Regions from separate parts of the Paenibacillus sp. Leaf72 genome, predicted to be linked through region 1. Evidence: riboswitches for the same ligand, from Rfam matches in the RefSeq annotation. Region 1 holds a riboswitch; each other region holds the start of a gene.
The links. A riboswitch is a leader RNA that binds a small molecule or an ion and turns the genes downstream of it on or off. The one in region 1 is predicted to bind cyclic di-AMP.

Region 1 (7,846 bases):
ATGCGCACGACCGTATTGAGCGTGTTGTATAAAAAATGCGGATTAATTTGCGATTGCAGCGCCTCAAACTCATATTTGCGCTTCGCCTCCTGCTCCACAACAATTTGCTGCATCAGCTCGCGGATTCGCGCTACCATCAAATTGAAGCGTCTGGACAGCTGCTCTACTTCCAGCGGCCCGCGAATGGTCGTCATCGTATGGAAATCGCCGCGCTCGACATTTTTCATCGACTTCTCCAGCTGCCGGATCGGACGGGCAATAATGCGCGAAATAAGCCACGACAGCGCAATGACGAATACAAGCAAAAGCAGCAGCAGATTCAGCAAATAATCGTTCAGCTCGCGCTTTGTCGTAATAATCTCATCGGTAAAGGACACTCCGACCACCTTCCAGCCGATGTTGCCGATCGTTTGCACCGTAATCATTTTATCCTCGTCTCCGGATTCGTCATGAAAGCTGCCGAACGTATATTTCAGCGCCTGCTCGACGTTTTCGCTTTTCAGCCCGGCGTAGATGAGCTGCTGCTGCGGATGGTACACCATATTGCCCGCACTTTCGTCCACAATGTAGACGTAGCCCTTCTTCCCGAGCACAACCCGCGAGGACAGCTGATTGATTTTGTTAAAATTGACGTCCAGCAGCAGCACGCCATGCTCCGTTTTCCCGCCCCTTACTACGGTAATGCCTTTGCTCAGCGAGACAACCCATTTGTACTGCATTTTGTACATGTTCTGCACATGCGGCAGCGAGTAGCTGAGATGGTTCGGCGTTTGAAGCGCGCTCTGGAACCAGCGCTGATTGTAAAGACTCAAATTTTCCTTGAGCGCAACGCCGGGAATGCTCATCATCACCTCGCCGTCATGCCCGATGACGGCCAGCGACACAATTTCTCCCCGAATGCCGATGATCGTATTCAGCTGGCTGCGCAGCTCTTCTTCGTTCACATCGCCGCTGCGGCTGATTGTATCGTGGAGAACGCCGTAAATTTCCGACATGCCCTGGATATAATCCTCCAAATTGTAGCTGACCTGATCGACGACCTGCTGGGTATTGCGCAGCGCATTCGTCTCTGCCGTCTGCGAAAACTTGTTGAACAGCAGCACGCTGACCATTATAATCGCCGCAGCCGCAAATACCGACAGCGCCACTGAAATGAGAAACTGGATGCTGCGCTTCCTCATGGCGCATCCATATTCATCGCCTGATTGCGATAATCCTTGGCAGAGACGCCGACATTTTTCTTAAAGCATAGTGAAAAATAATTCGGGTCCGAGAAGCCGACCTTCTCGGCAATTTCGAACGTCTTCAGCTCCGTCGCCCGCAGCAGCTCCTTCGCCGCCTCCATCCGCAGCTGAAGCAAATAACCGCCGAAGGTCAGCTTCACCTCCTTCTTGAACAGGCTGCTGAAATACCCAGCGCTAATATGCAGATGGCTGCACAAGCGGGCAATCGACAGCTCGCTGTCATGGAAGTTTGCTTTCGTATAACGCACAGCCTCCTCGACCAGCTGCTTGTAGGAGCTTTGCCTGCGGCTGGCGATATGATGGCGAATTTTCTCGCAGAGCGACATGTACCAGCTTCTCGTCTCCGACAGCCCGCTAAGCTGCTGCAGCTCCTCATAAATTTGCAGCTCGTATCCTACGATATCGTACAGGTTCAGCCCTGCCTCCCTCACCAGCTTCATGACCGCCGTCATCATCTCCAGCATGTAAAGCTGGTATTCCCGGTAAGCGGCATGGACGCCTTCAATCTCGTCAAAAAGCGCAGCCACCAGCTGCTTCAGCTCCTCATGCGTGCCTACGCGCAGGCAGCGAATGAGCGCCTGCTCCTTGAGCTCGTCAAATTGCAGCTCTTCAACATAGCGCTTCTCTACATCGTCAATGCAGATAATCCGGTTGCTGCCCACCAAATTATGATAATCGAGCGCCTGCTGCGCCTCCTCATAGCCCTGCTTTAGCTGCGCGACATCCGCCAGCGTTGAGCTGACCCCAATCGTCACGGGAAAACGCAAGTATTTCTGAACATTTTGCAGCATTTCAGCAAGCCCGCCCAGCGTCCGCTCCATCAGCTCTTGCGCGCTTCCTCCCCGTCCAACTGCGAGCAGCGCCACCTGGTCCTGATGCAGAAAAACTTTGCCCAGTCCGAGTCTGCCCCACACCTCTTCCGCCACATTGCGCAGGGCAAACAGCTTGAGGTCGAGATCGCTGGAGGCCGCAAGCGAGCTTTCCGCTGCGCGGAGCGGCAATCCAGGAAGCGCTTCCAATACATGCGTGTGCAGCACAGACACAATGTACGCCTCGCCCGCTAAATCCAGCCCATATTTCTCTGCCTTCTCCTCAATATGCCGCAGCGGAAGCTTGCGGGTGAGCAGCGACGACAGGAATAGCTCCTTTACGACCGGCAGGCTTGTACGGTAATGCTCCTGCAAAAGCTGCATATTTTCCCGCTTCTCACGCTCATCATCCAGCCGCTCCTTCACCTTGTCCATCACCTCAAGCAGCTGCTGCGCGGAAAAAGGCTTTAAAATATATTCATCCACCTGCAAGCCAATCGCCTGCTTGGCATATTCAAATTCATCATAGCCGGAAAAAATAACGATGCGCGTCAGCGGATACGTCTTCCTCGTCCATTCCGCCAGCTCCAAGCCGTTCATATACGGCATGCTAATATCCGTCGCTACGATGTCCGGCTCCAGACGCTCGATCAGCTCCATCGCTTCCCTGCCGTTCGCCGCCGTATCCACAATTTCAAAGCCATGGCGCTCCCATGCAATTTCGTGCAGCAGCCCGCTGCGCGTCTCTTCTTCATCATCTACCAGCAGCACTTTATACATCGTTCATCCCCCCGCTATTTAAATACGCGGCCGAGCAGCCGCAAACACCTGATTCTGTCAGCATGCTATTTATCATATTCGTTTCCTTGTTTTCTGGAAAGAGGGGGTGCTTTGAGTAAACAAGCGTAAACGGCTGAAGCCGTCCTTTGGCGGCAAAGCTACCGTTTCGCGATGAAATATAGAGAAAGGAAGAAAAAAATCATATGCTTTCCTATATTTTAAAGAAATCGCGAGATAAATCGACCTTGCTAAAGATAAATCTCGTTGTAAGCGTTTAAAATCAAACTAATCCGCTGCATTCGCTCTCTTTTGCGGCGTAAGCTTCCTTTACAGCAATCGCGGCGGGGGAGTATGATTCATAGCATGCATGAACCTTTTTTTGAAATATAAGAATTTATAAGTTTTGCACTTATAAATAGGCTTATATTTCTCGGACTGAAACGCGCTGCGCCGCCAAAGGAAGGCGATAGCCGTTTCACCTTGAAATATAGGAAAGTATAGGTTTTCGTTATCCTTTCTCTATATTTCTAAGGGCAAAGCTCTTCGCTCGTCCCAGAAGGACGACGAAGTCGTTTTTGCTTGATCGCTGAGTCTTCGCCCAATAGGCGAAGAGCGGGGGAACCAAACGCACTGCAGCCATCCGATGTGAGAGTCGGAAGCTGGCAGCGCAGGGGTGAATCGTTTGCAGGAGTGTCATGAAACTCCAGGCAAATGTAGGGCGACTCTCACCGCCCGAATCCGACAGCTAACCTCGTAAGCGCAGGTGTAGAGAGGAATGGTGAACGATTGTGACCTTGTAAATCAGGCCACAGAGCGTCATACGCCTCTGTGGTTTTTTGTTGTCTTTTTTTCGAAAATAGCACTCGCAACATCGGCAGGCATTTTGTTTCAAACGCTGAGTTCTGCACTGCCGCAGAAACGGGGGAACCATCGACGGCTCTCTGTCGTTGTCCAATGGACGATGGCAGGGAGCGTCACGGGGTGAATCGCAAGGGCACGATAAGTGCCAAGCGTAGGGCGTCTCTCGCGCCCGAATCCGACAGCTAACCTCGCAAGCGTCAACGGGAGAGGCCACACTTACACTTATCGCAGGCGAATCAGGGGCGTATGATGCCCGGATGAAGGAAGCTGCGGGTGAAGAGTCCTCTTTGCCCAAGGCTTCTTTTTTGTTGCCTTTTTTTCCAAAATGACTAGGGATAAAACGAAATAAGGAGCGATGCAGCTATGCTGGATATCGGAATGGCTTTGACCTTAATCGCAGCTTTCGGGCTGATTGCCGGATTTATACGCTGGTGCGATCGGTCCATTAGCGAAATGGAGGAACGGGGATGATTGTCATATTGCTCGTTACAGGAGCTTTGCTGGTGTATCTCGTCTACGCCTTGCTCCATCCGGAAAAATTTTAGCAAATAACGTTTCATCATTTATAGCAAGGGAGGAACAGCTGTGGACGTCTTGCAAATGGCGGTAGTCGTCGGCATGATCATGCTGATCGCAAAGCCGCTTGGGCATTATTTATATTCCGTGTTTTCAAACGTTCCAAACCGTACTGACAAGCTGTTTGGACGAATCGAAGCGCTCATATATGCAGTAATCGGGCTCAAAAATCGCCAAGGCATGAGCTGGAAAAGATATGCGCTCAGCTTTATTACACTCAATTTCGTGCTCGTAGCTGTCAGCTATGTACTGCTGAGGGTGCAAAGCGGTCTGCCGCTTAACCCGAATGGAATCGGCGGCATGGAGCCGACACTCGTCCTAAATACGGTCATCAGCTTTATGACCAATACGAATCTCCAGCATTACAGCGGCGAATCAGGGCTGACGTATTTTGCGCAAATGGCCGTCATTACGATGATGATGTTTACGTCCGCCGCTACCGGCTTTTCCGTTGCTGTCGCCTTCGTGCGCGGCATTACGAGCAAAGGCGGAACGCTCGGCAACTTTTTCGAGGATTTCGTCAAAGCACATACGCGGATTTTCTTCCCGCTCGCTATTATCATTACGCTGCTGCTTGTGGCGCTGCAAGTGCCGCAAACGCTTAGCCCTACCTTGACCGTTACGACACTCGAGGGCGCGGTTCAGCATATCGCCATCGGGCCAGTCGCCTCGCTGGAGTCGATTAAGCATCTTGGCACGAATGGCGGCGGTTTTTTCGGAGTCAACTCCGCCCATCCGTTCGAAAATCCCAACCCGCTGACGAATGTCATTGAGATTTTGTCCATGTGGGCACTGCCTGCCGCGCTGCCCTTCATGTATGGCCGGTTTGCGAAAAGCAGCAAGCAGGGCTGGGTTATTTTTTCGGCGATGATGGCGCTGTTTCTGATCTTTCTTACGATTTCCTATACGGCTGAAAAAAGCGGCAACCCGCTGATCGCCACACTCGGCATCGACGCTTCGCAAGGCAGCATGGAGGGCAAGGAGGTTCGCTTCGGCATCGCCCAGTCCGCGCTGTTCACGACGGTGACGACGGCGGCCACGACCGGCTCGGTCAATTCGATGCACGATACGCTCACTCCGCTTGGCGGGCTCGTTCCCCTTGCCCAAATGATGCTGAACGTCGTCTTCGGCGGCAAAGGCGTCGGGCTCGTCAATATGCTGATGTATGCGATGCTGACGGTGTTCATCTGCGGGCTGATGGTCGGACGGACACCAGAATTTCTCGGACGAAAAATAGAGCCGCGCGAAATGAAGCTCATTGCTATCGCCATTCTTGTGCATCCGTTTATTATTCTCGCGCCAACGGCAGCGGCTTTTCTAACCGACCTGGGGCAAGGCGCTATATCCAATTCGGGCTTTCATGGCATTACGCAGGTGCTTTATGAATATACGTCCTCGGCCGCCAACAACGGCTCCGGGTTTGAGGGGCTGGCCGACAATACACCGTTCTGGAATATAACGACCGGGCTCGTGATGTTTTTCGGCAGATATATGTCGATGATCGCGCTGCTAGCTGTAGCCGGATCACTCAGCCGCAAGCAGTGGGTGCCGGAGACGATAGGCACGTTCCGAACGGACAATTCGCTATTTGCGGTTATGCTAATGGGCGTCGTTATTTTGATCGGCGCGCTCACGTTTCTGCCCGTCATTGTCACAGGGCCAATTGCCGAGTTTTTAACGATCCGTTAAAGGGAAATGAGGGGTAAGCGTTATGAATGACCAACGTGCTAAAAAACTGTTCACCGGACCGCTCGTGACCGAGGCGCTAAAGATGAGCCTCCTCAAGCTGAATCCGGTCCATATGATGAAAAATCCGGTCATGTTCGTTGTCGAGATTGGAACGCTGATCGTTCTGCTCATGACCCTATTTCCAGGGTACTTCGACTCGCAGGATCGCATCGGCTTCAACTTGACTGTTTTTATTATTTTGCTCTTTACGGTACTGTTCGCGAACTTTGCCGAAGCTTTAGCCGAAGGCCGCGGGAAAGCACAGGCTGGCTCGCTGAAAAAAACGAAGCAGGAAATTATGGCGAATAAGCTGCTGGGCGACAGCATTCAAATCGTCCCTTCTACGGAGCTGCGCAAAGGGGATATCGTTATCGTCTCGCAAGGGGAAATGATTCCCGGCGACGGCGAGGTCATTGAAGGCCTCGCTTCCGTCGATGAATCGGCTATTACCGGCGAATCGGCACCCGTCATCAAGGAGGCGGGCGGCGACTTCAACTCCGTGACGGGCGGAACGCGGGTCATCAGCGACCGCATCAAAATGCGAATCACGAGCGAGCCCGGTGAAACGTTCATCGACCGGATGATCGCGCTCGTCGAAGGCGCGAAGCGGCAGAAAACACCGAATGAAATTGCCCTGAACACGCTGCTGATAAGCCTGACGATTATTTTCCTCATCGTCGTCGTCACGCTTGGCCCGATTGTCGCTTATGTGGACGTCAATTTGGAAATTCCCGTGCTCATCGCGCTGCTCGTCTGCCTCATTCCGACGACAATCGGCGGCCTGCTGTCCGCCATCGGCATCGCCGGCATGGACCGGGTCACCCAGTTCAATGTGCTGGCCATGTCCGGGAAGGCGGTCGAAGCAGCTGGCGACATTAATACGATGATTTTGGATAAAACCGGGACGATCACCTTCGGCAATCGGATGGCTAGCGAAATCAATCCGGTGGGCACTGCTGGGGCAGATGAGGCAGCGGCATGGGCCGCTATTTCCTCCCTGCAGGATGAAACGCCGGAAGGCCGCTCAGTGCTGGAATGGATGAAAAAGCATGATAAAACCTACGATGCCGCGCTTGGCGAAGGCGGTCAATTCGTTCCCTTTCAGGCCGAGACGCGGATGAGCGGCATCGATTTGGCCGATGGACGGCTCGTGCGCAAAGGAGCCGTTGAAGCGATTCGCAGCTGGGTGCTCGCCCAAGGAGGAGACATACCCGCTGATTTGGCTCAGGAGACGGAGCGGATTGCCAAGGAAGGCGGCACGCCGCTCGCTATCGCCGTCGATCAGCACATATTCGGCTTGATTTATTTGAAGGATACGGTCAAGCCGGGCATGAAGGAACGGTTCGACCAGCTGCGAGCGATGGGCATCAAAACGATTATGTGTACGGGCGATAATCCGTTTACGGCGGCAACTATCGCCAGAGAAGCGGGCGTCGACGATTTTATTGCCGAAAGCAAGCCGGAGGATAAAATCGCCGTCATCCGGCGCGAGCAGGCGGAAGGCAAGCTCGTCGCCATGACGGGGGACGGGACGAATGACGCGCCCGCACTCGCGCAGGCCGATGTCGGCCTGGCGATGAACAGCGGCACGACGGCGGCGAAGGAAGCTGCCAATATGGTGGATTTGGACTCCGATCCTTCCAAAATTATAGAGGTCGTTTCGATCGGCAAGCAGCTGCTTATGACGCGCGGCGCGCTCACGACCTTCAGCATTGCCAATGACGTAGCCAAATATTTCGCCATCATTCCCGCGATGTTTATGCTGGCGATTCCGCAAATGCAGGCGCTGAATGTGATGCAGCTTGGCTCGCCGCTGTCGGCGATTTTGTCCGCGCTCATCTTTAATGC
Region 2 (7,846 bases), on a different contig from region 1:
TTTTGCGACATTCTTCGACATATTTTTTGCTTTTTTATGTCGAACCAGAGAACAAAAGGAGTTGATTTGTTGAATGAACCGACAGCTATCGGAAGAGAAAGTTTTTAAGGACCCCGTTCATAAATATATTTATGTTCAGGATCAGACGATATGGGATCTAATCAATACGAAGGAGTTTCAAAGATTACGGCGTATTCGGCAGCTAGGAACCTCTTATCTCACTTTTCATGGCGCTGAGCATAGCCGATTCTCCCACTCCCTTGGCGTGTATGAAATTACTAGAAAGATTATTTCCCAATTTGAACGCAATGGTTTTCCCGGCTGGCCGCAGGAGGAGCGGCTATTGGCGCTTTGCGCTGCGCTGCTGCATGACGTTGGTCATGGGCCATTTTCCCATTCGCTGGAGCAAGTATTCGATACGCATCACGAGCAGTGGACCTGCAGCATTTTGCTTGAGGACACCGAGGTCAATCGTATACTACGAAATGTAGCAGACGACTTTCCTGAACATGTCACTGCTGTTATTAATAAGACATATCCGAATCCAATTGTTAGCGGCTTGATTTCCAGTCAGCTTGATGCGGACCGAATGGACTATTTATTGAGGGATGCTTATTTCACAGGGGTCAATTATGGCAACTTTGATCTGGAGCGTATTCTGCGTGTGCTCCGTCCTATTAATGGAAGGATTGTTGTTAAAGAAAGCGGCATGCACGCCGTAGAGCATTATTTGATGTCCCGCTATCAAATGTATTGGCAAATTTATTTCCATCCGGTGACGAGAAGCTCGGAAATCATCCTTAGACAAATATTTCGCAGAGCGAAGGAGCTTTATGAGGGTGGGTACACATTTGGTTGGATGCCGGAGCCGCTAAAACGGCTGCTTGACGGGACAATTGGGGTTAAACAATATTTGAAGCTGGATGAGGCGTATTTGCAGACAGCCTTTATAGAATGGAGCGACGAAGGCGATGAACTGCTGGCGGAGCTATGTGATCGTTTTTTGACGCGTCGCCTCTATAAATACATCATGTTGGATAAACCGGATATTGGCCTCTTTAATGAAGTAAGACAACAATTTGCAGCGATCGGGTTGAACCCGGATTACCATATGGAAATTGATTTTCCATTTGATCAACCGTATGATGTGTATCAGCCTGATACGAAAAAAGGCGGAAAAGAAGAAAAGACGCCGATTTTGTTAATGGATAGCTACGAGGCTGTCAGTGAAATTTCCACGAAATCTGACATCATTCGTTCCATTACTGGACTTCATCAGGGCCAGTCCCATTTGTATTATCCGGAAGAGAAGCTGCGCGCTGCCGCTGATCAATTAAGCGATAAAGTACGAATGTTATTTAAAATATAGGAAAGTATATGATTTTGCCATACTTTCTCTATATTTCTCGGACTGAAACGCGCCGCCAAAGGACGGCTTTCGACCGTTTCACCATAGACTATAATATAGAAGGAGCTTGCTCAATTATGATTTCTTTATTCGACACACACACCCATTTGGACTCCCCGCATTTTGACGAAGACCGCGAAGCTGTTATCGAAAGAGCGCGTGCGGCAGGGGTGGATTTAATGGTTAATATTGGATTCAATCGGGAAACGATTCCAACAACACTTGCGCTGGCAGAAAAATATGATTTTATATATGCAGCAGTTGGCTGGCACCCCGTTGACAGCATCGATATGCTGCCGGAGGATCTGGGATGGATTGAAGAGCTTTGCTCTCATCCTAAAGTGGTAGCCATTGGCGAAATCGGACTGGATTACCATTGGGATACGTCCCCAAAAGACGTCCAGCATCGCGTATTTCGCGAGCAAATTCGCTTAGCCAAGAAGTTGAAAAAACCAATTATTATTCATAATCGCGATGCCCATGAGGATATTGTCAAGCTGCTGAAGGAGGAAAATGCTTCTGAGGTTGGCGGCATTATGCATTGCTTTTCCGGCAGTCCAGAAACGGCTCAAAAATGCCTCGATATGAACTTCTATATATCGTTCGGGGGACCGCTTACATTCAAAAATGCAAGGGTGCCAAAAGAGGTGCTTGCGATGGTTCCGAGTGACCGAATTTTGATCGAAACGGATGCCCCATATTTGACCCCTCATCCATTCCGAGGGAAACGAAATGAGACGTCTTATGTGTCGCTCGTTGCGGAAGCCGCAGCAGAAATATTAGGAAAATCGGTGGCCGAAATCGCCAATTTAACGACCGAAAACGGTAAAAAATGTTTCGGAATTGTGTAAAAACGGCTATAAAAACGAGAATAAGTGACCTTTACGGCGATAAAACTAATTTTTCATGCTGAAATAGACTCTCTTTTCCGTAAATATCCTAAAATTTCGCTTAAATCGGTTTTTATCTGATCTTTACAATTAGGCTCCGATGAAGGTATGATTCATTTCAGAGCTTTAAATTTTTGTATTGGATTTCCAGTTTGCGCTTAATCTTCGAACTTTGGAGAGCGGGGGAACCATGCACGATGCTGTGAGGAATTTGCGGATCACATTGCACGCGCACCTGAATTTCTTCTAGGGGTGAATTTGGCGGGGATTGCCATGAGCATTCTTCCGACGATAGGGCAGCTCTCTTGCCCGAACCCGACAGCTAACCTCGTAAGCGTTTATAGAGAGTGATCAACCTCGTGCATCCACCATTCCTGAATAGTCTATTTTGACGTTCCCGGGAAGCCACGAAACAGATCCTCTGTCGACGGGCTTTCTTTTTATTTTTGAATATTGGGTAAATCGTCGTCATAGGGTAAATCTAGGAGGTTGCAGAGGAAATATACTGGAGCGTGCTAGAAGCACGCCAATATACTATAGTCGCGTCAATGGTATCATGCGTAATTCGACGGCGGGGCTATGAAGGAGGACCGATGAAGTGGGCATTATTCAAGCAAGTGAGACCCATGGGAAACGATCATCCAGCATGTCTTTCGCATTGCGATGGAAGCGTGAAAACTTGCGTTTGATTCTTTTGAGTACTACGATCTCAATCGCTATGACTTTCATGTTTTTGGTGTTGTTGTACGGATCGGCTGACAAAAGCGTATCCGTAGTAGTGAATGGACAAGAAACCGTTGTTTCAACGAAACAATGGGTCCTGCAACGCCTACTGGATGAACAAGCTATTACAATTGGCCCGCATGACGAGGTATCTGTACCTCTGAATACGGCAGTAAAGGATGGGGACCGCTTTGAAATTAAGCATGCGGTACCGCTACTTGTAAAAGCTGATGGCAAAACATCAACGGTGTACACGACAGAGAAAACCGTGCAGGCAGCGATAAAGAAATTAAATATTCCTGTTGAAGATGATGATAAAGTATTACCTTCGCTTGGCTCGGGCGTCAGCGCGGATATGACCGTAACAGTCATTCGCGTCGATACGAAGCTAGGCAAGTCGTCCAGCACAACACCGTTCACCATTGTGAAGAAGGAAGATCCGAACCTGGAAGTAGGCAAGGAGAAGGTTGTGCAGACGGGCAAAGAAGGCGTCGTAACGATCAAAATTGAGAAGCAGTTTGAAGATGGCGTACTTGTCTCCAAGAAAGTGGTAGACAAGGTAGTCGAAACGGTTGCGGTCAATCAGGTCGTTGCAGTCGGTACGAAAAAGCCGGAGCCTAAAGTTACTGTGCTGTCGACAGCGACAACCAGCAACAATGTAACGGTAGACGGCACAACGCTCACATCCAAAAAAGTGCTCAGCAACGTCACATTGACGGCCTATTCAGCTGGCTTAGCATCAACGGGCAAGAGCGAAGGGCACCCGGACTACGGAATTACGGCCTCTGGCGCTAAAGTATCGGAAGGACGGACAATTGCCGTTGACCCGGATATCATTCCACTCGGTTGGTGGGTGTATATCGAGGGCATTGGTTTCCGCCGTGCTGAAGATACCGGAAGTGCGATCAAGGGCAATAAGATCGATGTTTATTTTGACAGTGAGAAGCAAGCTAATAAATTTGGTAAGAAAAAAGGATTTACCGTTTATGTGATTGGTCCTAACAAGCCATCGCTTAGCTAATTAGTGGCAGTTCTTTATGGATTGTGCTCTAGTTTATCGCAATCATAAGCTAAATATGACAGGATGCGGAAGAGGCCTTGCCTCTTCTTTTTGTTTGCGTCAGATTCGCTTGAATGGCCAATTGGGGTTATAATAAAACAGACGTGAATGAGCGGGTTGTTGTTGCAGCAATCGCCCATTTTTTCTGAAATATAAGATTGATAAGTTTCACATTTATAATCAGCTTATATTTCACCGCGAAACGGCAGCTTTGCCGCCAAAGGACGGCGACAGCCGTTTACGCTTGAACGAATATCCAAGATAAGTTTCCCTTTGTGAAAGGATTGTTCGATGTGATCAAGGAAATGATTGTAGTAGAAGGCAAAGAGGATACGGTAGCGATTAAGCGGGCCGTTGAAGCCGATACGATTGAGACGAATGGATCGGCCATTGGCGAGGATGTGCTGCGGCGCATCGCGCTGGCACAGGAGCGCCGTGGCGTTATTATATTTACAGATCCGGATCATGCGGGAGAGCGTATTCGTAAAATTGTCGCTCAGCGCGTGCCGGGCTGCAAGCATGCTTTTTTACCGCAGGAGCTGGCCTCCTATAAAGGGGATATCGGCATTGAGAATGCGGCGCCTGATGCGATTAGGCAGGCGCTCTCGGAGCTGCGTACAGAAACGGCTGAGAGCGTCGGGGCCATTACATGGGACGATCTGATGGCAGCTGGCTTAATTGTGCATGAAGAAGCGGCAAAGCGGCGGCTGGTTATGGGCAAGCTGCTGGGGATCGGCTATGCGAACGGGAAGCAGTTCTACAAGCGCTGCACGAGCTTCTGCATTACGCGCGAAGAGTTTGAGAAGGCGCTGCAAGCCATGGAACAACAGGAACAGGGGTGACGAAGGCGTATGACGGAGCAACAAAGCTTGAATAAAGGCGCAGTTAAGGCCGCAGAGGTAGCTACGCCTAAACGAACAAAGGAAATTATTGCGAAGTACGGGTTCTCCTTTAAGAAGAGCTTGGGACAAAACTTTCTCATCGACCAAAATATTTTAAACAATATTGTCAGCGCAGCTGAGCTTGACGAGACAAAAGGCGCGCTTGAGATCGGCCCTGGTATCGGAGCATTGACGCAGCGCCTTGCTGCAGTTGCGGGAACGGTAACGGCTGTTGAAATCGACAATCGGCTCATTCCGATTTTGCATGATATTTTCGAAGGCGAAGCGAATGTGGGCATTGTGCACGGCGATGTGCTTAAGCTCGACCTGAAGCAGCTGTTCGAAGAGCGCTTCAGCGGCGTAACGGGCGTTAGCGTCGTGGCGAACCTTCCTTACTATGTGACGACGCCGATTTTGATGAAGCTGCTGGAAGAGCGCCTGCCGCTGGAAAACATCGTCGTCATGATCCAGAAGGAAGTCGCGCAGCGGATGGCAGCAAAGCCAGGCGGCAAGGAATATGGCAGCCTGAGCGTGGCTGTGCAATATTATTGCGAGCCAAAGCTCGTCTGCACCGTTCCGCATACGGTGTTTATTCCACAGCCGAATGTGGATTCAGCTGTCATTAAGCTTGCGCTGCGGGACAAGCCGGCTGTTGATGTGCCCGATGAGGCGCATTTCTTCCGCGTCGTGCAGGCCAGCTTCGCACAGCGCCGCAAGACGCTCTACAACAATTTGACGGCGCTTGTGGGCAAGGAACAGCGGGAGGCCCTTACAACGCTGCTGCAGGGGCTTGCGATCGATCCTGCGCGGCGGGGTGAAACATTGTCGCTGGAGGAATTCGCCAAGATCAGCCGTGCATTTTTGGAAGTGGGCTGGAAAGGCTAAATAAAGATGGGCGCCGCCGGGCAATGGCCTCGGGGCGCCCGTTTGTTTTTTGCGCACACTACACGCCTTATGCCCATAGGATAGACGAAGAGGTGATTTACCTATGGAGCAAGGGGAGCTGGTCGTCCGCAAATCGTATGGCGGTGACGTGCTATTCCGCGTAGAAGCTGTTCGAACACATCATGCCCTGTTGAAAGGCACGGATTACCGATTGCTTGCGGATGCACCGATTCCTGATTTATCGGTTGTTCGCGATCCAAAAAAAGAAAAAGCTACGCAGCTGGTTCGAGTGAAAGTAAACGACTCGCTCAGCCGCATTCGTCAGCAGCATGAGCAAATGGCCGTTCAGGTGAAGGCGGATATTCGGCATGCGATGCCACAAAGCCAGCCTTTCTTCGAGGTGCCCGGCAAAGTGCTGCATTTGGACGGTGACGGCAATTATTTGCGTAAAAGCATGCAGCTGTACCAGACGATGAACGTACCGGCACACGGCGTGCACGCGCATGAATCACAGATGGCTGATTTGCTTTACCGTCTGCTGCCTCAAGTGAAGCCGGACATTGTGGTCATTACGGGACATGACGGTGTGCTAAAAACAAGGCTGGAAGCCGATCTGCACAGCCTAAGCAGCTATAAAAACTCGCAGAGCTTCTATAATGCGGTCCGCGTAGCACGGGAGTATGAGAAGAACCGCGACGGCCTTGTCGTCATTGCGGGAGCGTGCCAGTCGCATTTTGAGGCGCTGCTGCAAGCCGGCTCGAACTTCGCAAGCTCGCCCGGGAGAATTTTGATTCATGCGTTAGACCCGGTATACATTGCGATCAAAGCAAGCTATACGTCCATACGAGATACAATTAACCTGGCTGATGTCATTCATGGCACCATCAGTGGCATTGATGGCGTAGGCGGCATTGAGACGCTGGGAAGGTACCGCATTGGTTTGCCAAAACCTAAAATTAAGGCAGCCGAGTCATCCTTGCAAAGCATTTCCTAACAAACGGCCGAGTGCAGTTGAGACTCGCAACAGTTCTCGGCTTCATTGATTTTATAATTTTTCGATAAATTATTCATGGAATGATAAAAATGGATGAAAACACCGTTGACAATTAAATAAGTTGACTGATATAATATTTTGCTTTGTTTGACAACCCCTCTCCATTTTGTTATAATGGACAAGGAAAGAGGTGGTAGTGGACAATGGCAAAAAATGCCCTACTGGATATAAAACGCAATTTGGAAGCTCATGTGGGCTCCAAGATTCGTCTGCGAGCAAATGGCGGTCGTCGTAAGACCGTTGAGCGCACCGGTGTGTTGGAAGAAACCTACCCTTCTGTTTTCATTGTTAAACTGGATCAGGAATCGCAGTCATTCAAGCGTGTTTCCTACAGTTATGCGGATATACTGACGGAGTCGGTGGAAGTGACCGTATGCAATGATGAAGGTCAAGTCCGAATTACCCAGACATAACATCAGATCTATAGATGCCGACAGGCTATACTAAACGCGGAGACGACAGTTCTTCGCGTTTTTTTTCATTTTCTAAGCTGGAAGCGGTCGGTGGGCGCTCATGCGTATAGGGCTGCTGGGTTGTCGCATACTAAGGGGGCATAACCAATTCAGCAGCAAGGGAGGATCTCACGCATGAGCCGCAGAAGACGCAGTGTAATGTCCGAGGAGCTAAAGTATGAGCTGGCGAAGGATCTAGGTTTTTATGATACGGTGCAAAAGGAAGGCTGGGGCGGCATTCGCGCCAAAGACGCTGGCAACATGGTCAAGCGGGCGATCCAAATGGCTGAGCAAGCCGCAGCGAATGGAATCAATCGGCCTTAACAGGCACCCGCAATGCGAGGCTAAAACGGCAATAATCGGCTAAGAGTCGCCGCTCTTTATATAAGCGGCAGCACTCTTAGCTTTTCTTCTGCCCGTTTGCTATAATATTGGATAAGTTAATGATAGGAACGGGAGAGCTTAGGATGAAAATTTATGAAAAAGCTCCGGC
Region 3 (7,846 bases), on a different contig from region 1:
TTCGCCACGTATTGCTCCAGAAGGGAAGCCTCCACATGATTCAAATGATTCACAGGATTGCATGCTGAGGATGCTTCATCCGTCACTGGCATGATCGGCTGTTCTATCGGTTGTTCTATGGGCTGCTCTACCTGCTTGCCCTGCTGTTTCGTCCTTGAACTCTCGCTATGCTTGTGTTCCTCATGATGACTCATTCAAAGTCCTCCCTTCTCCAGTGCCGCTTAATCCAGTTTCTTGCCCGGTATAGGCGCGATTCTACACTTTTGCGCTCCAGTCCGGTTGAGGACGAAATTTCCTCGTATGATTTCTGTTCTATATAATAGGCGTTTACGACTTCACGATAATTGTCCGGGAGCTGCTCGACCTGTTCTCTTATGTAGCGTTTTTCCTCGCGCTCGATCGCAGCGCGCTCCGCAGGCATCGCAGTTCCTTGCCCATCGGTGCCGGGTCCCAGATTGTCCACATATTCGCTCAGTTCTTCCGGCTTGCGTGCCTTGCTCCTCTTCCAATCAATCGCACGGTTTACAGCAATGCGGGTCACCCAGGTTTTAAAGCCTTCCAGCCTGCACTCGGGGAGAGAGCGGTGAATTTGCAGCAGCACTTCCTGGGTAACATCCTCCGCATCATGCGGCGAATGAAGCACAGCATAAACCGTTTTATAAATATGAGCGCCATATTCCTGCACGAATGACTGGAATTCCGCAGGCCCGCCGTCGCGGAGCGCTATTAACCATGCTTCATCTTGAATCTCTCTCTCCCCCTTCCCTTTATATTAGACGCCATAACCTTGGCTATCCCCTGCACCTGCAGCAATATTTTTTATAAAAAAGTAAAAAGGCTCCGCTCCAGCGCAGCAATCGCTGCTGCATTGGGGCGGAACCCGTCACTTATAAGCTTCCCAGTTAGAAGCTGCCTTGGTCATTCTTCTGTCATTCTTTCTGTCATTCTATGCCTCCAAAGCCTGCTTCAGCTCATCGGAGGAGTTGGTCCACCATTCTTCATTATGCTCGATTAACAGCTTGCGGAACGCAGCCTTTTCTTCCGCACCCAGCTCGCCCAAGTTGTAGCGGCGCTTAATCGCATGATCAAGCTTGTTGACATGGTCAGCGAGAATTTTCCAGCCGCGGCGTGCTTCCGTGTCAATCCACATTTCGCAAGCGGTTGCGCCAGCGTAGTTCGTGCCGTTCTCTCCACGTTCTACCGCAACCCATACAATCCAGCATTGGCGGCCATTAGGCGTGTCCTCTTTATTAGGAGAAAACTTGATGCCGCGCTCTACTTTGCTTTTGGCATGCATCGCGCCGTCGTCGATATAAGCGACGCCCGCATCAATAATAACGCAGGATACTTGGCTTAGGTCGATGGTGCCTGCACCAAAACCTTTATGCTGTTTGTTGCTCACGACGTTAAGCGCGAGTGATTTCTTTTCTTTTTTCTCCGGTTGTCCTTGCTGTTCCATCCGTTCGTACACGTCCTCTCGTCACATTTCATCTATTGTACTGCCGCAGCAGCTTGCAGCCAATCTCTCCTTTCCATTTTGAACGTTTTTCCCCAATAACACAAGCGCACACGGCACAATTTCCTGCCGAATCCGCAAGCGGCTGCCGCTTTACACGCCTTCATCAGCGCCGCTGCAAAAATCCACAAGACTATTCCGGTACAAGCCGACATATACATGCTGTAGATGCTTGTCAACGGGAGGGAAACGTTCAATGACTCCAGGACCTTTCAAACGAATCGCGCTCATTATGCTCTCGGCCGTCCTGCTCGGACTGTCGCTGCATCATGGCTTCGGCAACGCTTGGTTATCCCAGTATACGTACGCCTCTGGCGCCACAGACCCGATTGGCATTGCCGATCTCACGACAGCAGCAGTAGAGCAAGCTGCTCCGCAAACGGCCAAGCCGCCTGCCCCGGCACCGCCAGCACAGCCCGACCCTGCCCAGATCGAAACGGTACAGACGCTTAGCAAAAGAGTCGTCCAATACAACATGCAAGTGGCGCTTCGGGAGGATATCCGATATTTAGATGGCTCCCAGACCGTAACTTGGACGAACCCAGGCAAAAAAACGGTGTCCGAGCTGTATTTTCATCTGTACCCCAATGCCTTTCAGTCCGAAAAGTCGACGTTCATGCGCGAGTCTGGCGGTCAGCTGCGGGGTGATAAGGCCACGGTCGACAGCCAAGGTTATATGAAGCTGCTTACCTTGCAAACGCTGGAGGGCGAGAGCTTGCTTCCCCGTCTGCATTATGTTCAGCCCGATGACGGAAATACGGACGACTTTACGCTGACGAAGCTCAATCTTCCGGTTCCAGTCGCACCGGGCAAATCAGTAACACTCTCCATGACCTATGAGGTCAAGCTGCCCGAGGTGTTCGCTCGCATGGGCTATTCCGGGAGCTTTGTTATGGCGGGCCAGTGGTTTCCGAAGCTTGCTGTTTATGAACTGGCTGGCACACGCGGCCGAACGAATGAAGGCTGGAACGTCCACCAGTATCATGGCGATTCGGAGTTTTACAGCGATTTTGGCTTGTACAGCGCCCAGATTACAGTGCCAGAAAACTTTGCGGTCGCTGCTACCGGCATTCAGACCAGGGAAGCTGTGACGCAAAATGGCACAAGCACCTATCAGTTCTATGCCGAAGACGTGCATGACTTTGCTTGGTCAGCCTCGCCGGACTTCATATATGCGGAGGACACATTGTCAGGAACGGGTATTCCGGGTGTTCGCATTAAGCTTTATTTGGACCCTGCCCACGAAGGGCTGAAAGACCGCTATATGCATGCAGCAAAATCAGCACTGTCCAAATACGCGGAGTGGTACGGCGATTATCCGTATTCGACGCTGTCCATTATCGTCCCTCCGAAGGGTGCGAATGGTGCAGGCGGCATGGAGTATCCAACGCTCGTAACCGCTTTAGCTGCTGAATCCGATAACCCTGGCTACAGCCTCGAGCGCACCGTTGTACATGAAATTGGCCATCAGTATTGGTACGGGATGGTTGCATCGAACGAGTTCGAAGAAGCGTGGCTCGACGAAGGCTTTACTTCTTATGCGGAGGATAAGGTGATGGAGAACGCCTATGGCGTTGAGCCTAACTTGGCTATGGAAGCCAGCTATATTACGGCCCCTGCCCCGCTGAAGCAGCCTTCATGGGCTTATCACAACAGCGATGAGTACGCGGAAAATGTATACATGCGCGCCAAGCTTGTGCTGGTCGGCATTGAGAAGCAGGTCGGAGCAAAGACGATGTCAAAAATTATGCGCACATATTTTCAAAAATACAAATTCAAGCATCCCACCACGTCTGATTTCCAGCGTGTCGTTGAGCAGATTACGAAGGAAAAATGGCAGGACTACTTCCACCAGTATGTATACGGCAGCCTGATGGCGGATTTTTCAGTAGAGGCTATTCGAGTGAATGAAGTGGAGCAGGATGGCCAAACGGAGTACGAGTCTACTGTGCTGATCAAGCGCAATGGCGGGCAAAATGGGCCAATCCCGCTCGTATTCTCCTTTACCGACGGCGAAAAGATTTCGAAAACATGGGATGCCGTCGAGTCGCATATCCAGTACAAGGTTGTGCATGCTGCTCCGCTTGCCTGGGTGGCGGTTGACCCGAAAAACAGCAATGTGCTGGACAACAAGCATATTAACAATTTTATGCGCGCAGAAGTGCCCGAGCAGTCGCGCATTCGATGGAGCCTCGGCCTGACGAAGCTCATCGAAGGCTTGCTCGGATCCGTAGGCTGGTAGAGAGGAGGTTGAAAAATGAAGCAGCATATGAAGCAAGGCTGGCGGCTCGCTATCCGCCATTTCTATATCGTCATTCTGTTATTCCTTTACCAGCTATTATGGGGACTTTTCCTTTACCGTTTTGTTGATATGACTGTACTGCCGCTGCTGCGGCGCTTTCCGCTCCAGCATCCGTCTGACTCGGCCGTGTCGCTGTTCTTCAGCGAGGCCCAGTTTCAATTGACGAAGACGGATTTGATCAATCCTTATTTGTGGCTTCTGGGCGGCTTGTTCGCTGCCCGCATGCTGCTGACGCCGCTGTTCAATGCGGGGCTGCTCTACTCGCTGCATCATATGGGCGAAACAGGTGAAACACAGTTTCTTCAAGGCATTCGCAAAGCTTGGAAGCCCGTGACGCTGCTCTATTGGCTGCGCACGCTGCTTATTTTCGCACCCGGCTGGTTCCTGCTGCCTCGCGCCTTCAAGCTGCTTATGGAGGGCCATTCGCTGGGCGAGCTGCTGCAAGGCACGCTGCCGGGCTTTGGCGGCTGGCTGCTATGGAGCTTCCTCGTTCACCTGCTGCTGCTCGCTATGCAGTTCGGCGCCGCCTCCGGCACGGGCTCCTTGCGCTGGCTCAGCCATGCGCTCCGAAATCTTTTCCCTTATGCCGGCCTCTCTCTGCTGATGTGGCTGCTGGCTGTTGCCGCTTCGCTCGCTGTGTCTGGGCTTTCCTATGCTTGGGCAGGCATGCTGGCACTCATCATGCATCAAGCCTATCATCTGCTGCGCACCTTGTTAAAAGTATGGACGCTCGCTGCCCAATACGATTGCCTGCAATCAAAGCAGAGCTGAGACCCTTAGAAAAATGAGGGCAACCCCACCTAATTCTCATTTAGTATTCTCATTTTTCTAAAGCCCTTCTCATAAAAAAACCGATTGCGGCCAAAAGGCCGAAATCGGTTTTTTGCCGTTATCCTGCACCTGCAGGTAAAGCCTCCATTTACTTCCCAGCCTATATGGCGACCTAGCTCAAACTCTCTAAATCTTCATTTTACGCTATAATTCTTGCCTATTCACACGATTCATAGCATATTAGCTGCCTATTTCTCATATAAACTGACAAAATGTTTTTTTGCCCAAGAACGGCGATAGATCGAACATTTATTAGGCAAGAAACTTGTTTTAACGCAAAATTGAGCCAAAAGGTTACATGAGAATTATTAGAAATTCATTCATATAGAAGGAAATCACATGAAAAAAACGAATTATTAGCGCAGAGCAAAATTAAACCAGCCTAATTTTTTATACCGCAAAGGTATAGAAATACGGGGGAACCACTTTGGGTGAATTGATTTCGATGCTTGGACGGCTTGATTCAAGTGTCTTGGAAATCATAGGGAACCTTCACAACCGAACCCCACAGCTAACCTCGTCGGCACCGGAAGGAGTTTCAAATTTTGAAGAAGGTTACTGCACTACTCGTTGGTCTTGTATTAATGCTTGCTTTCCAAGCAGGCAGCGTGTTCGCGAGTTCGAAGATGGATGGTGTTATCGCTGATCTGATCGGCACACCGTACCAAAGCGGCGGAACGACTACGAAAGGCTTCGACTGCTCCGGTTTTACGAAGTATGTTTTCGACAAAATGGGCATCGATCTTTCCCGTACTTCCCAAGCCCAATCGAACGATGGCAGTGAAGTGAAGAAGAGTGACCTGATCGCTGGCGATCTCGTATTCTTCAACACGAGCGGCAAAGGCATCTCCCACGTTGGTATTTACGTAGGCGATGGAAAGTTTGCACATGCTTCCTCGAGCAGAGGCGTTATTATTAGCAAACTTAGCGAGTCTTATTATGCTGATCGTTACGTATCAGCTACACGCGTTATGAGCCAAGACGCTTACGACAAGTACGCAAGCGAGCAATAGAGCCAGGCCACGCTTTTTTCGCTTACATAACGAAAAGCTGCTGTCTCAATCAGCAAAGCCGCAGTTGTTTGTCTTCGGACAAATAGCTTGCGGCTTTGCTGTTTTCTGGCAACGCCTTATGCAAGGGCACGCGACCACGCTATGCAGCAGGTTGTACGCGCAGCGGGACGCCGCTGGATGACGCTCGACGATGCGCCGCTGGCCGATTTGGAGGAGCTCCATACGTTTTCTCGGCGCAGTGAGCCTTACAAGGTATTTACGCCGTTTTACCGCATATGGCATCCTTTATGCAGAGCCACTATTCCCCTGCGGGCGAGACAACACTGCAGCAGCTTAATACGCTGAAAAATATAGATGCCAGCATGGCAGAGCGCTTCAGTCTTCCGCGGGAGCATCTGGCTGCGGCAGCCTTTCGGCAGATAGATGACTCAGCCGGGCGCGGCCAATCCCACGCGAGCCATGCAGCCGAGGTGTTGGAGCAATTTCTAAATCAACGCCTGTCTGGCTATGAAGGCGGCCGCGACCAGTTTGCGGACGACCATACGAGCCATTTGGCGCGTTATTTGAATACGGGAGCGCTGTCAGCACGGCAAGCCTACGAAGCGGCGCAGCAGCAGTTTGGAGCCGAGGCGTGGATTAGACAGCTGGCATGGCGGGATTTTTTTCTATATCAAGGAAAATACAATGAGGACTTCTACCGATATGAGCAGAAGCTTGATTTATCTGCGCTAAGCGATCAGCATTTCGAGGCATGGAGCGAAGGAAAAACGGGCATTCCTGTTATTGACGCCGCTATGAAGCAGCTAAATGAAACGGGGGAAATGCCGAATCGGCTGCGGATGGTTACCGCCATGTTTTTGACGAAAAATCTGTTATGCCCATTTACGCTGGGCGAGCAGTATTTCCGCCGCCAGCTGGCCGATTATGATCATACACTGAACCGAGGCGGCTGGCTTTGGAGCTCGTCGCTCGGCTACGACGCCGCGCCATATTTTCGCATTATGAATCCGGCCACGCAGTCCGCAACACATGATCCGAGCGGCACTTACATTAGACGCTGGCTGCCGGAGCTTGCCCATCTGCCTGATAAGCAAATCCACCTACCGCAGCCGCATGCCATCGTTGATTTGAAAGCTTCACGCGCCCGCGCGATTGAGATTTATAAGGAGATTGTATAATGATGACAAAAGCAAATGCTGCTCCTGCTGGCGCCCAGCCGCCATTTGGCTGGAAGATTGCCGCTATGGATGAATCCCATGCCCGGCAGTTGTGCGATTGGCGGTATGAGCCGCCTTACGGCATCTATCAATGGCCCGCATGGGAGGTTATGGAGCAAGCCGAAATGGAGTTCGGTGATCCCGAGCTGCGCCAGAGGCAATATGCTGCTATTTTAGACGATCGCGGGGAGCTCGCTGGTTTTGCACAGTTTTTCCCGCTGGGGGATGAAGTGCTGCGGCTTGGATTGGGTCTGCACCCACAGCTTTGCAGCAGGGGCTCAGGCACCGCCTTTGTGGCGCTGCTGGTAGAGGAGGCTTGCCGCCGTGCTCCTAATAGCGAGCTGGATTTGGAGGTGCTGACCTGGAATGCACGTGCTATTCGTGTATACGAGAAGGCAGGCTTCCGCATTACCGACACGTATATCCGCCCGACCCCGCAAGGCGCGGCGGAATTTCATTGCATGGTTTACGGAGGAGGGGAAGAAGCCTAGCGTCTCTCTTACCCCTCCACTTCCTTTCCGCTTCCTTTTCTAGCCCTTTCCTTACCCTCTCCGCTCCCATCAACCGCCGACCCGCTCCAACTGCTGCAATTGCAACGGTTCAGCCTGCCTCGTCTGGCTCATGTAACAGCCCATTCGCTCCAAAGCCTCCGACAGCTTTGCTGATGATACCGAATAGGAACAGCGGATGCGCCCTTCACCGCCCGGGCCAAAAACATGGCCTGGCACGACGGCCACGCCCGCTTCCTTCATGAGCTTGAAGGCGAACTGCTCCGAGCTTAGTCCCGTATGGGCGATGGATGGAAAAGCATAAAACGCCCCTTCCGGCATATGGCAGGAAAGCCCAAGCTGCTGCAAGCCGCCCACGAACATCGCCCTGCGCTGCTTGTAAGCCTCCTTCATTAGATCCTTGTCTGCCAATCCGCTGCGCAGCGATTCCAGAGCAGCAATCTGTCCCATAATAGGCG

Region 2: linked by a shared signal. The riboswitch ahead of ASF12_RS12765 (3D domain-containing protein) and the one ahead of kdpF (K(+)-transporting ATPase subunit F) in region 1 are both predicted to bind cyclic di-AMP.
Region 3: linked by a shared signal. The riboswitch ahead of ASF12_RS13035 (C40 family peptidase) and the one ahead of kdpF (K(+)-transporting ATPase subunit F) in region 1 are both predicted to bind cyclic di-AMP.

What each region holds. Positions count from the first base shown of each region.
Region 1 is NZ_LMLV01000012.1:352,020-359,865, reverse strand. Features, by position in the region: gene ASF12_RS16290 (cache domain-containing sensor histidine kinase) at 1-1,181, opposite strand, end outside; gene ASF12_RS16285 (response regulator) at 1,178-2,833, opposite strand; cyclic di-AMP (ydaO/yuaA leader) riboswitch at 3,408-3,608, shown strand; cyclic di-AMP (ydaO/yuaA leader) riboswitch at 3,717-3,906, shown strand; gene kdpF (K(+)-transporting ATPase subunit F) at 4,162-4,239, shown strand; gene kdpA (potassium-transporting ATPase subunit KdpA) at 4,280-5,959, shown strand; gene kdpB (potassium-transporting ATPase subunit KdpB) at 5,982-7,846, shown strand, end outside.
Region 2 is NZ_LMLV01000006.1:92,815-100,660, reverse strand. Features, by position in the region: gene ASF12_RS12775 (HD domain-containing protein) at 74-1,369, shown strand; gene ASF12_RS12770 (TatD family hydrolase) at 1,486-2,259, shown strand; cyclic di-AMP (ydaO/yuaA leader) riboswitch at 2,444-2,651, shown strand; gene ASF12_RS12765 (3D domain-containing protein) at 2,897-4,042, shown strand; gene rnmV (ribonuclease M5) at 4,375-4,923, shown strand; gene rsmA (16S rRNA (adenine(1518)-N(6)/adenine(1519)-N(6))-dimethyltransferase RsmA) at 4,933-5,847, shown strand; gene yabG (sporulation peptidase YabG) at 5,951-6,841, shown strand; gene veg (biofilm formation stimulator Veg) at 7,045-7,314, shown strand; gene ASF12_RS12740 (small, acid-soluble spore protein, alpha/beta type) at 7,489-7,677, shown strand; gene ispE (4-(cytidine 5'-diphospho)-2-C-methyl-D-erythritol kinase) at 7,821-7,846, shown strand, end outside.
Region 3 is NZ_LMLV01000007.1:37,899-45,744, forward strand. Features, by position in the region: gene ASF12_RS13005 (zf-HC2 domain-containing protein) at 1-194, opposite strand, end outside; gene ASF12_RS13010 (RNA polymerase sigma factor) at 191-685, opposite strand; gene ASF12_RS13015 (YwhD family protein) at 947-1,459, opposite strand; gene ASF12_RS13025 (M1 family metallopeptidase) at 1,713-3,758, shown strand; gene ASF12_RS13030 (hypothetical protein) at 3,774-4,589, shown strand; cyclic di-AMP (ydaO/yuaA leader) riboswitch at 5,019-5,190, shown strand; gene ASF12_RS13035 (C40 family peptidase) at 5,192-5,662, shown strand; gene ASF12_RS35615 (hypothetical protein) at 5,804-6,007, shown strand; gene ASF12_RS13040 (FAD-binding domain-containing protein) at 5,950-6,840, shown strand; gene ASF12_RS13045 (GNAT family N-acetyltransferase) at 6,840-7,370, shown strand; gene ASF12_RS13050 (aminotransferase class I/II-fold pyridoxal phosphate-dependent enzyme) at 7,440-7,846, opposite strand, start outside.